2 linked regions of the Variovorax paradoxus genome follow. The protein of the gene in region 1 interacts with the protein of each later gene in a pairwise test. Links are inferred from orthologs where the notes say so. Each region holds a gene or a part of one and is shown on either strand. Other genes may lie near its edges.

Region 1 (5,111 bases):
GGTCCAGGCGGTGTACTGCCAGCCCAGCCATACCGCGAACCACATCACCAGCGTCTGCAGCGCCCCCAGCAGCGTGAGGTGGTCGAGCAGGTAGTGGGACAGTTGCGTGACGGAAAACGCGTAGACCAGGTCGAAGAACAGCTCTTCGTTCGAGACCCTGGCCGCCTCGCTGCGCGAGCGCAAGGTCGTGGCCCGCTTGTTGTCGTGGCTCATTCTTTACCCCTGTGAAGTCGTTGTGGCGCTCCTTGATGCTCCAGGGCGCCGCGCGGAATCATCGCACGAGGGTTGCTACAGCTTCTCTGTCTCGCCCGTCTTGGGCTGCCACTTCATGAGGCGCTTCTCGATCAGCCCGACGATGCCGTCGAGCACCAGCGCAAATGCCGTGAGCACCACGATGCCCGCGAACACGGTGTTGACGTCGAAGGTGCCCTCGGCCTGCAGAATGAGGTAGCCCACGCCCCGCGCCGAGCCCAGGTACTCGCCCACCACCGCGCCCACGAAGGCCAGCCCCACCGACGTGTGCAGGCTGGAGAACACCCAGCTGGTGGCGCTGGGCAGGTACACAGTGCGCAGCAGCTGCCGCTGGCTGGCGCCCAGCATCTTCGCGTTGGCCAGCACCACCGGGCTCACCTCGCGCACGCCCTGGTAGACGTTGAAGAACACGATGAAGAACACCAGCGTCACCGCCAGCGCCACCTTGCTCCAGATGCCCAGGCCGAACCACAGCGCGAAGATGGGCGCAAGAATCACGCGCGGCATCGAGTTGGCGGCCTTGATGTAGGGGTCGAGGATCAGGCTCGCCGTGGGCGCCAGCGCCAGCCACAGCCCGCAGGCCAGCCCCAGCACGGTGCCGATGCCGAAGGCCAGCACCGTCTCCAGCAGCGTGGTGCCCAGGTGCAGGTAGATGTCGGCGTTGCCCTTGAGCCCTTCGGGAAAGAGCGCGTTGGCCGGCACCTCGAACGGCAGGAACCAGCTCCAGATGCGGCCCGCGACCTGGATCGGCTCGCCCACGAAGAAAGCGAACTGCTGGTTGCGCGAAGCCAGGTGCCACGCAATCAGAATCAGCACCAGCAGCGCCAGTTGCCAGAAGCGCGCATTGCGCTCGTTGAGGCCGAAGTTCGCGCGCGGCATCAGGCGGCCTTCCTCAACTGCTGGGCATAGCCCTTGAGCACCTCGTCGCGCAGCACCTCCCAGATCTGGGTGTGCAGCTCGACGAAGCGCGGCTGCGTGCGCACCTCGGCCACGTCGCGCGGACGCGCCAGGTCGATGGCGAACTCACCGATGGGATGCGTCGCCGGTCCGGCCGACAGCACCACCACGCGGTCGCTCATCGCGATGGCCTCGTCCAGGTCGTGCGTGATGAACAGCACCGCCTTCTTCTTCGCGCTCCAGAGGTCGAGCACTTCGTTTTCCATCAGCTGGCGCGTCTGGATGTCGAGCGCGCTGAAGGGCTCGTCCATGAGGATGATGTCGGGGTCGAGCACCAGCGTCTGCGCCAGCGCCACGCGCTTGCGCATGCCGCCGGAAAGCTGGTGCGGATAACGGTCGCCGAAGCCCGCCAGGCCCACACGCGCGAGCCATGCTTCGGCCTGCCTGCGCGCATCGGCGTCGGGCACGCCGCGGTACTGCAGCCCGACCATCACGTTGTCGATGGCGCTGCGCCAGGGCATCAGCGCTTCGGTCTGGAACATGTAGCCCGCTCTCGCGTTGACGCCCTCCAGCGTCTTGCCGAACACCTTGACCGTGCCCGATGAGGGTTCCAGCAGGCCCGCGCCCACGTTCAGCAGCGTCGACTTGCCGCAGCCGGTGGGGCCGACCACCGACACGAACTCCCCGGCCCTGATGCGCAGCGTGGTGTCGGCCACCGCGGTGTAGCGCTGGCCGGGATCGTCCTTCGAATGGAAGGTGCAGCTGATGGAGAGGAGTTCGAGTGCGTGGTCGGACATGGTCGGACGGGGCATAAAAAACCCGGCCAGGGCCGGGTCGCGAGGACGTTCGGAATCAGGCTTTGAACCTGTCTTTCGCGCGCCGGGCAAAATCGTTGGTGTAGGTCTTGGCGAGGTCGATCTTGTCGGCCTTCACGGTGTTGTCGAAGCTGGCGATCGCGGTGAGCGCGGTCTTGGGGCCGTCGGCCGGCACCAGGCCGTCTGTCGCGATCGACTCGCGCACCTTGTCGAAAGAAGCGAGGTACAGCGCGCGGTCGCCCAGCAGGTAGGTCTCCGGCACCGTCTTGATGATGTCGCCCGGCCCCGCCGTCTGCAGCCATTTCAGGCCGTGCACGATGGCATTCGCCAGCGCCTGGCAGGTGTTCGGATTCTTCTGGATGAACTCGGTCGACGCATACAGGCAGGCCGCCGGCATCGTGCCGCCGAACACCTGCTGCGTGCCCTTGAGCGTGCGCGTGTCGCTGATGATCTTCACGTCACCTTTCTGCTCGAGCATCGTCATCACCGGATCGGTGTTGCTGATGGCGTCGATCTGCCCCGAGCGCAACGCGGTGAGCGCACCGGCCGCCACGCCCACGCCGATGTAGCTCACGTCGCTGGCCTTGAGACCGCCGCGCGACAGCACGAGGTTGGCCACCATGTTGGTCGACGAGCCCGGTGCCGAGACGCCGATCTTCTTCCCCTTGAGATCCTGGATGCCGGTATAGCCGGCCATGTTCTTGGTCGACACGCCCACCGCGATCTGCGGTGCGCGGCCCTGCAGCACGAAGGCCTGGAAGAACTGGTTCTTGGCCTGCAGGTTGATGGTGTGTTCGTAGGCGCCGGAGCAGACGTCGGCCGAGCCGCCGACCACGGCCTGCAACGCGCGCGCGCCGCCGGCGAAGTCGGAGATTTCCACGTCCAGCCCCTCGGCCTTGAAATAGCCGAGCTGCTCGGAGATGGTCAGCGGCAGGTAGTAGAACGCCGCCTTGCCGCCCACCGCGATGGAGACCTTGGTCTTCTCCAGCTTCGCCTGCTGCGCAAAGACGCGCGGCAACGCGATGGTTGCGGCGGCAATGGCGGAGGCGGAAATGAGGGTGCGGCGATGGAGCATGAAACGGTGCCTGGAGGCTCTGTGATTCGTCTGGACTGAATCGAGCTTAGGGGCCGCATCACGCGACTGCATCGGGGTCATCCCGTGCGGGTTTCCACGTAAGCATGAAGGCCTCCAGAAGGCCCTGCGCACGGGGCTTATCGCGCGATGAAAAGGATCGCGGCGTTGACCAGGAAACCGAGCGCCCAGACCGCGCTGCGCGCGCTGCCGATGCCCTTGATGTAAAGGCCGATATAGATCACGCGAAGCACCACGTAGGCCACTGCGAGCATGTCGAGCCGCCCCTGCGCCGCGCCGAGCTGGTGCGCGATGATCACGGCGCCGATGAAGAACGGCAATCCCTCGAAGCTGTTGGCCTGCGCGCTGTTGGCACGCGCGCGCCAGCCGCTCTGCTTCGCGGCCCATTCGCGCGGCTGCATGTTGTCGCGCGGGCCGAAACTGCCCGCCTTGGCGATCCACGCGGCCAGGTACGGCAGCCCACAGGCGATGAACACGCACCAATAGGCTACCGTGAGCAGTGAAAAAGTCATTTCGTTTTGTCTCCGCCGGCGGCGTGGCTACCGCCGATCCACCAGCGCGTGCGCGATGGTGCCGAGGTCCACGTACTCGAGTTCGCTGCCGGCCGGCACGCCGCGCGCGAGACGCGTCACCATCAGGCCACGCTGCTTGAGCGCTTCGCCGATCACGTGCGCCGTGGCTTCGCCCTCGGCCGTGAAGTTGGTGGCGAGGATGACCTCGCTCACCGTGCCGTCGAGCGCGCGATTGAAGAGCTTCTGCAGCCCGATGTCGTTGGGCCCGATGCCGTCGAGCGGACTGAGCTTGCCCATCAGCACGAAGTAATAGCCGCGGAATGCGCCGGTGCGCTCCAGTGCGGCCTGGTCGGCCGGTGTCTCGACCACGCAGAGCTTGGTCACGTCGCGCCGCGAGTCCATGCAGACACTGCAGATCGGCGCTTCGGTGAAGGTGTTGCAAAGTTCGCAGTGCCGCACATTGCCCGCCGCCTGCTGCAGTGCGCGCGCGAGCAACTGCGCGCCGTCGCGGTCATGCTGCAGCAGATGAAAGGCCATGCGCGAGGCCGACTTGACGCCGACACCGGGCAGGCGGCGCAGCGCATCGATCAGGGCGTCGAGCGAACTGGCGTCGGCCATGTGCCGCTTAGAACGGCAGCTTCATGCCGGGCGGGAGGCCGGGCATGCCGGCCGTCAGCTTGCCCATCTTCTGCTCGCTGGTTTCCTCGGCCTTGCGCACGGCGGCGTTGAAGGCGGCGGCCACCAGGTCTTCGAGCATGTCCTTGTCGTCGGCCAGCAGGCTCGGATCGATGGTGATGCGCTTGACGTCGTGCTTGCAGGTCATGACGACCTTGACGAGACCGGCGCCGGATTCACCCTCGACCTCGATGTGGGCCAGCTCTTCCTGGGCCTTCTTGAGGTTGTCCTGCATTGCCTGCGCCTGCTTCATGAGGCCGGCCAGTTGTCCTTTGTTGAACATCGTTGGTCCTGATTGTTGGGTTGGAAAAATGGGAGAAGGATAAGAGAGACGAAAGCTCAGGCCGGTTTCAGGGTTCCTGGGACGATCTTCGCATCGAAGTCGCGCATCAGCGCCTGTACTTCGGGGTCGTTGTGAATGGCGTCCTCGGCCACGCGCTGACGCTCGTCGGCGGCCTGCCTGTTGCGGCGCGCAGGGCTGTCGACCACGCCACCGATCTCGATCGTGAGCTTGATGTCGTGGCCCAGGCCGTTGAGCGCGGCCGTCAGCTTCTCGCGGCTGGAAGGCTGGTTGAGCGTCTCGCGCTCGATGCGCAGCATCCATTGGTCGGTGTCACGGCCCACCAATTGCGACTGCAGCGCCAGCTCGCGCGTCAGGGCGTTGATGGCCTCGGACGCGACCAGTTGCGTGACCGTGGCATGCCAGAAGTCGCCGTCTTCGCTCTGGGGAATGGGGGTGTAGGGAACGCGCTGCGAGCCCTCGGCAGGAGGAATGTCGCGCGCACTCGGCGGCGGCTGCACGCGGATGGGCACGCCGACGACCTTGGCCGGTGCGTCGGGCGGCTCCGGGCGCTGCTCGGGCTGGCG
Region 2 (5,280 bases), 2.2 Mb from region 1 along the record:
TCACGGTCACATGGGCCGTGAGGCCTTGGGCCTCGAACCAGTCCTTCAGGCCGCCGTGCAGCACGATGACGGGCTTGCCGCTGGGCAGGTTGGCGATCTCGCACAGGCGCCAGCTCATCGGCATGCGCATGCCCATGCCGATCGCCTTGCTGAAGGCCTCCTTGGCGGAAAAGCGGGTCGCGAGGTAGCTGATGCCGCGCTTGGGCCAGCGCGCGCTGCGTGCCTTCCAGACCGCGAACTCGGCGTCGCTCAGCACCTTGCGGGCGAAGCGTTCGCCCTGGCGCTCGAAGGTCGCGGTGATGCGCCGCAGGTCGCAGATGTCGGTGCCGATGCCGTAGATCATTCGGCGCCGGCGCTCATTGCTGCGCCTCGCTGATGCAGCGCAGGTAGTCGCGGGTGGCGGCGGCGTAGCCGAGTTCAAGGGCGTCGGCCACGAAGGCATGGCCGATCGACACCTCCAGCACGTTGGGCACCGCGCGCAGAAAGGCCGTCAGGTTGTCGCGGCTCAGGTCGTGGCCGGCGTTGATGCCCAGGCCGGCGGCATGGGCCGCGCGGGCGGTGTCCGCATAGCGCTGGAGCACGGCCTGCTCGTCGGGCGTGCCGCGCGAGGCGGCATAGCCTTCGGTGTAGAGCTCGACGCGGTCGGCGCCCACAGCCTTGACGGCGGCCATCATCTCGGGAATCGGGTCCATGAACAGGCTGACGCGCACGCCCAGCGCCTTGGCCTCGGCGATCAGCGGGCGCAGGCGCTCGGCGTCGTCGGGGAAGGTCCAGCCGTGGTCGCTGGTCGACTGGGTTTCGCTGTCGGGCACGAAGGTGGCCTGGTGCGGCTTCAGCGCGCGCACGAAGTCCATCAGGTTCTGAAACGGGTTGCCTTCGATGTTGAACTCGATGGCCGGCCAGTCCTTGGCGAGCAGTTCGGACAGGTCGCTCACGTCGTGCGCGCGGATGTGGCGGGCGTCGGGCCGGGGGTGCACGGTGATGCCCTGCGCGCCGGCGGCCAGGCAGGCCTGCGCGGCCTTGACCACGCTCGGAATGCCCAGGTGGCGCGTGTTGCGGACCAGGGCCACCTTGTTGAGGTTGACGGACAGCGAGGTGACGTTGCCTGAGGTGCTCATAGTGCTTGCAGATCTCTCATCATTTGCCGCGTACGCAGCGTGGACACGCCGCAATGGTAGTTGAGCAAGGCGCGCAGCTGGTTCCGCAGGGCGCTGTTGCTGCCGGCATTCATGGTGGCCACTTCGCGCAGCGTGGCGGTGAAGGGGGCCCGGTCGTCGAGCACCGACTGCAGCGCCTGCCAGTCGGCGCCCGTCAGCGCGGCCTCCTTGCCGGTGGCCTGGCGCAGGCCGGCTTCGGGCACGAGGCTGTAGCGGACATCGGCCGCCAGCGGCTCCAGCGTCAGGGTCTGGACCTCGAGCGACGGCAGCAGCCCGACTCCGCGCAGCAGCAGCAGTTCGAAGGCCCGCAGCGCGGCGGCATGGGTGGCCGCCTGGGCGCCGGCATGCTCGCCCGCCAGCACCTGCACCACGCCGGCATAGGCGTCGAACAGCGCTTCGTGGGCGTCGTCGCGGGCCAGCAGGCGCAGCAGCAGTTCGTTGACGTAGTAGCCCGACAGCAGCGCCTCGCCGGTCGGCATGACGTGGCCGCCCATCCACTCGGCGCCCTTGAGCGTGCGGATCTCGGCGTCGCCGCCGTAGTTGAGCTGCAGCGGCTGCAGCGGCAGCAGCACCGGCCGGAAATTGGAACTCGGCCGCTTCGCCCCCTTGGCCACCAGCGCGATGCGCCCGTGGTGCCGGGTGAAGACCTCGAGGATCAGGCTCGACTCGCTCCAGTCGTAGCGGTGGAGCACATAAGCCGGTTCGTGCGAAACGCGGTGGGTGGCCATGTCAGTGCGCTATGGAGCAACGAGGCTTGAGGCCGGCAAACGCCGCGGAACCGGCTTGGCCGGGCCACTGGCGCTGCCCCCTGCAAGGGGGTTGGCGGCTACGCGAAGCGAGCGAGCCTGGGGGTTTGCCTGTTTGTTATTCGTAGCCGAAGGAGCGCACGCGCGCCTCGTCGTCGGCCCAACCGGAGCGCACCTTGACCCACAGTTCGAGGAACACCTTGGCATCGGCCAGCTTCTCGAGCTCGACACGGGTTTCCATGCCGATGCGCTTGATGCGCTCGCCCTTGTCGCCGATCACCATGGCCTTGTGGCCGTCGCGCTCGACCACGATGGTGGCCGCAATGCGCAGCAGCCGCTTCTGGCCCTTCTTCTGGGGCGGCTCTTCCTCGAACTTGTCGATGATGACGGTCGAGGTGTAGGGCAGCTCGTCGCCGGTGAGGCGGAACAGTTTTTCGCGCACCAGTTCGCCCGCGAGGAATTTCTCGCTGCGGTCGGTGAGCTCGTCCTCGTCGTAGAACCAGGGCTGCTCGGGCAGGTACTTCTTGCAGATGTCGAACAGGCGCTCGACGTCCTTGGCGTTCTTGGCCGACATCGGCACGAACTCGGCGAAGCTGTGCTTCTCCTGCATGGTCTGCAGCCAGGGCGCGATGTCGCCGCGGCGGTGCACGTTGTCCAGCTTGTTGGCCAGCAGCACCGTCGGGATGCCCTTGCCGAGCAGCTTGAGCACGCGCTCGTCGGCCGGCGTGAAGCTGCCCGCCTCGACCACGAAAAGAATCAGGTCCACGTCGCCGACCGCGCCCTGCACGGTCTTGTTGAGCGACTTGTTCAGCGCGTTGGCATGCAGGGTCTGGAAGCCCGGCGTGTCGACGAACACGAACTGCGTGGCGCCCAGGGTGCGCATGCCGGTGATGCGGTGGCGCGTGGTCTGGGCCTTGCGCGAGGTGATGCTGATCTTCTGGCCGACCAGCGCATTGAGCAGCGTCGACTTGCCCACGTTGGGCTTGCCGACGATGGCGATGAGGCCGCAGTGCTGCGGCCCGGTTGCAGGCGCATCGCCTGCGGGGTCTTCGGGTCCCGCTACGGGATTGATAGCATCGTTCATTGTGATTTCACGCGGCGCCGCGTGCCTTGAGCCGGATCAACATGGCGGCCGCGGCAGCCTGCTCGCCGGCGCGGCGCGAGCCGCCGATGCCGCGTTCGCGAAGACCCAACTCGGGCACTTCGCACTCGACATCGAAAGTCTGCTTGTGCGCCGCGCCCAGTGTGGCGGCCACGCGGTACACCGGCAGCTTCATTTTGTGACCCTGCAGCCATTCCTGCAATTCGGTCTTGGGATCTTTCGCCGCCGCTTCCATGCGCGGGTTGATCTCGACCGCCTCGTAGAGCCGGTGCACCAGCGCCTGGGCAGCCGCGAAACCGGCATCGAGGTAGACCGCGCCGATCAGCGCCTCGAGCGCATCGGCCAGGATCGACGGACGGTTGGGGCCGCCGGAACGGGCCTCGCCTTCGCCGAGCTTGAGCAGCGGCGACAGCGCCAGCCCCACCGCCAGGCGGTGCAGGGTGTCCTGCTTGACGAGGTTGGCGCGCACGCGCGACAGGTCGCCCTCGGGCAGCGCCGAAAGACGGATATAGAGAAGGTGGGAAACCGCGAGATTCAGCACCGAGTCGCCGAGAAACTCGAGGCGCTCGTTGTGGTCGGCCGAGAAACTGCGGTGCGTGAGCGCGAGCTGGAGCAGCCGCTGATCGGAGAAGGTGTGCTGGAGACGCGCCTGCAGCGCGACGAGGCTGCCGTCCACCTTTTTAAGCGCCGCGTTCAGCGGGTCTCGCCTTTGTACTTGAGCGTCAGGTAGGCCGGGCCGAACAGGGGGATCTCGCGCTCGTAGGCATACGAGACGACCACCTTGTCGCCGACCTTCTTGATGTCCAGGTCCTTGCCGCTGACCGACTTGAAGTCGTCGATGGCCTGCGCGCGGTCGAAGATGGCGCGCACTTCAGGCACGGTCGTGCCTTCCTTGGCCTTGTTGGCGGCCTTGTCGATCGCCTGCCACTCGATCAGCGTCGGAATGACCTGCGCGATGACCACGCCCACGCAGGCAAGCACCACCGCGACGAACACCAGGCCGATGAACGAAATGCCGCGCTGCCGCGACGCCCTGCTACCGACAGACCGATGTGTTCTCATGCCCTCTTACCCCTCGAACGATGCCGATGACGGCTTATTGAAACGGACCGATGCGTCCCAGGTCGCCGAAATTCATCCAGACGAAGAACGCCCGGCCGACGATGTTCTGGTCGGGGACGAAGCCCCAGAAACGCGAATCCGCCGAATTATCGCGGTTGTCGCCCATCATGAAATACTGGCCGGCGGGCACCTTGCAGACCACGCCTTCGACCGAGTAGCGGCAGTTTTCGCGGCCCGGGAAGTCGCTGGCACCCGGCACGAAATTGGGCGCGGCGTCGTCGTTCAGGATCTTGTGCTGCTTGCCGCCGAGGTCCTCGGTGAACTGCTTGAGCAGGCGCATCGACTCGCCGTCGAGGTAGTCGGCGTCCGGTGCCTTGGACACCGGCTGGCCGTTGATCATGAGCTTCTTGTTCAGGTAGGACACCTCGTCGCCGGGCACGCCGACCACGCGCTTGATGTAGTCCATGCTGGGCTTGGGCGGGTAGCGGAACACCACCACGTCGCCGCGCGCCAGCGGCGTGCCGTCGGTGATCTTGGTGTTGATCACCGGCAGGCGCAGGCCGTAGGTGAACTTGTTGACCAGGATCAGGTCGCCGGTCAGCAGCGTGGGCATCATCGAGCCCGAAGGAATCTTGAAGGGCTCGTACAGGAACGAGCGCAGCAGGAACACCACCAGGATCACCGGAAACAGGCCGGCGGTCCAGTCGAGCCACCAGGGCTGCATCAGCAGGCGTTCGCTCGCCTTGGCGTCGGCGGTATCGACCTGCTTGATGCCCTGCCCTGCCAGCCGCTCGTTGCGCTCGGCCAGCGAGGCCTCGAGCCTGGCGGCCGCCTGCTCGCGCTTCGGCAGGAAATAGAAGCGTTCGGCCAGCCAGTAGAGGCCGGTGACCACCGTCGCCAGGAACAGCAGCAGTGCGAAGTTGCCTTCGATCGCGCCGAAATACCAGGCACCGACGTAGCCGGCGAAGATCGCGAGTACCAGGGAGGTGATGAATGCCATTTTTTGATCAGTCTTCGACTTGCAGAATCGCGAGGAAGGCCTCTTGCGGGACCTCGACGGATCCGATCTGCTTCATTCTTTTCTTGCCGGCCTTCTGCTTCTCGAGCAGCTTCTTCTTGCGGGAAATGTCGCCGCCGTAGCACTTGGCCAGCACGTTCTTGCGAAGGGCCTTGATTGTCTCACGCGCAATGATGGTGACCCCGATGGCGGCCT

Evidence for each region.
Region 2: the proteins of recR (region 1) and recO interact in binary tests that used the Escherichia coli proteins (3 or more experiments, as listed by UniProt). The link is inferred for Variovorax paradoxus from one-to-one orthologs.

Annotation. Positions count from the first base shown.
Region 1 is NZ_CP091716.1:4,417,472-4,422,582, forward strand. The notes cover bases 2,393-5,111. They hold recR (recombination mediator RecR), read right to left. Parts: upstream 4,188-5,111; coding sequence 3,597-4,187; downstream 2,393-3,596. Other genes in these bases: L3V85_RS20470 (ABC transporter substrate-binding protein), read right to left, coding at 2,393-3,039; L3V85_RS20475 (MAPEG family protein), read right to left, coding at 3,177-3,569; L3V85_RS20485 (YbaB/EbfC family nucleoid-associated protein), read right to left, coding at 4,195-4,527; dnaX (DNA polymerase III subunit gamma/tau), read right to left, coding at 4,584-5,111. Also shown: L3V85_RS20455 (low temperature requirement protein A), read right to left, coding at 1-213; L3V85_RS20460 (ABC transporter permease), read right to left, coding at 289-1,131; L3V85_RS20465 (ABC transporter ATP-binding protein), read right to left, coding at 1,131-1,946; more of L3V85_RS20470, read right to left, coding at 2,002-2,392. UniProt on the Escherichia coli protein: May play a role in DNA repair. It seems to be involved in an RecBC-independent recombinational process of DNA repair. It may act with RecF and RecO.
Region 2 is NZ_CP091716.1:2,229,473-2,234,752, reverse strand. Bases 1-2,888 are described here. They hold recO (DNA repair protein RecO), read right to left. Parts: upstream 1,886-2,888; coding sequence 1,115-1,885; downstream 1-1,114. Other genes in these bases: era (GTPase Era), read right to left, coding at 2,022-2,888; L3V85_RS10405 (pyridoxine 5'-phosphate synthase), read right to left, coding at 357-1,118; acpS (holo-ACP synthase), read right to left, coding at 1-343. Also shown: more of era, read right to left, coding at 2,889-2,987; rnc (ribonuclease III), read right to left, coding at 2,995-3,681; L3V85_RS10385 (DUF4845 domain-containing protein), read right to left, coding at 3,699-4,067; lepB (signal peptidase I), read right to left, coding at 4,102-5,067; lepA (translation elongation factor 4), read right to left, coding at 5,075-5,280. UniProt on the Escherichia coli protein: Involved in DNA repair and RecF pathway recombination.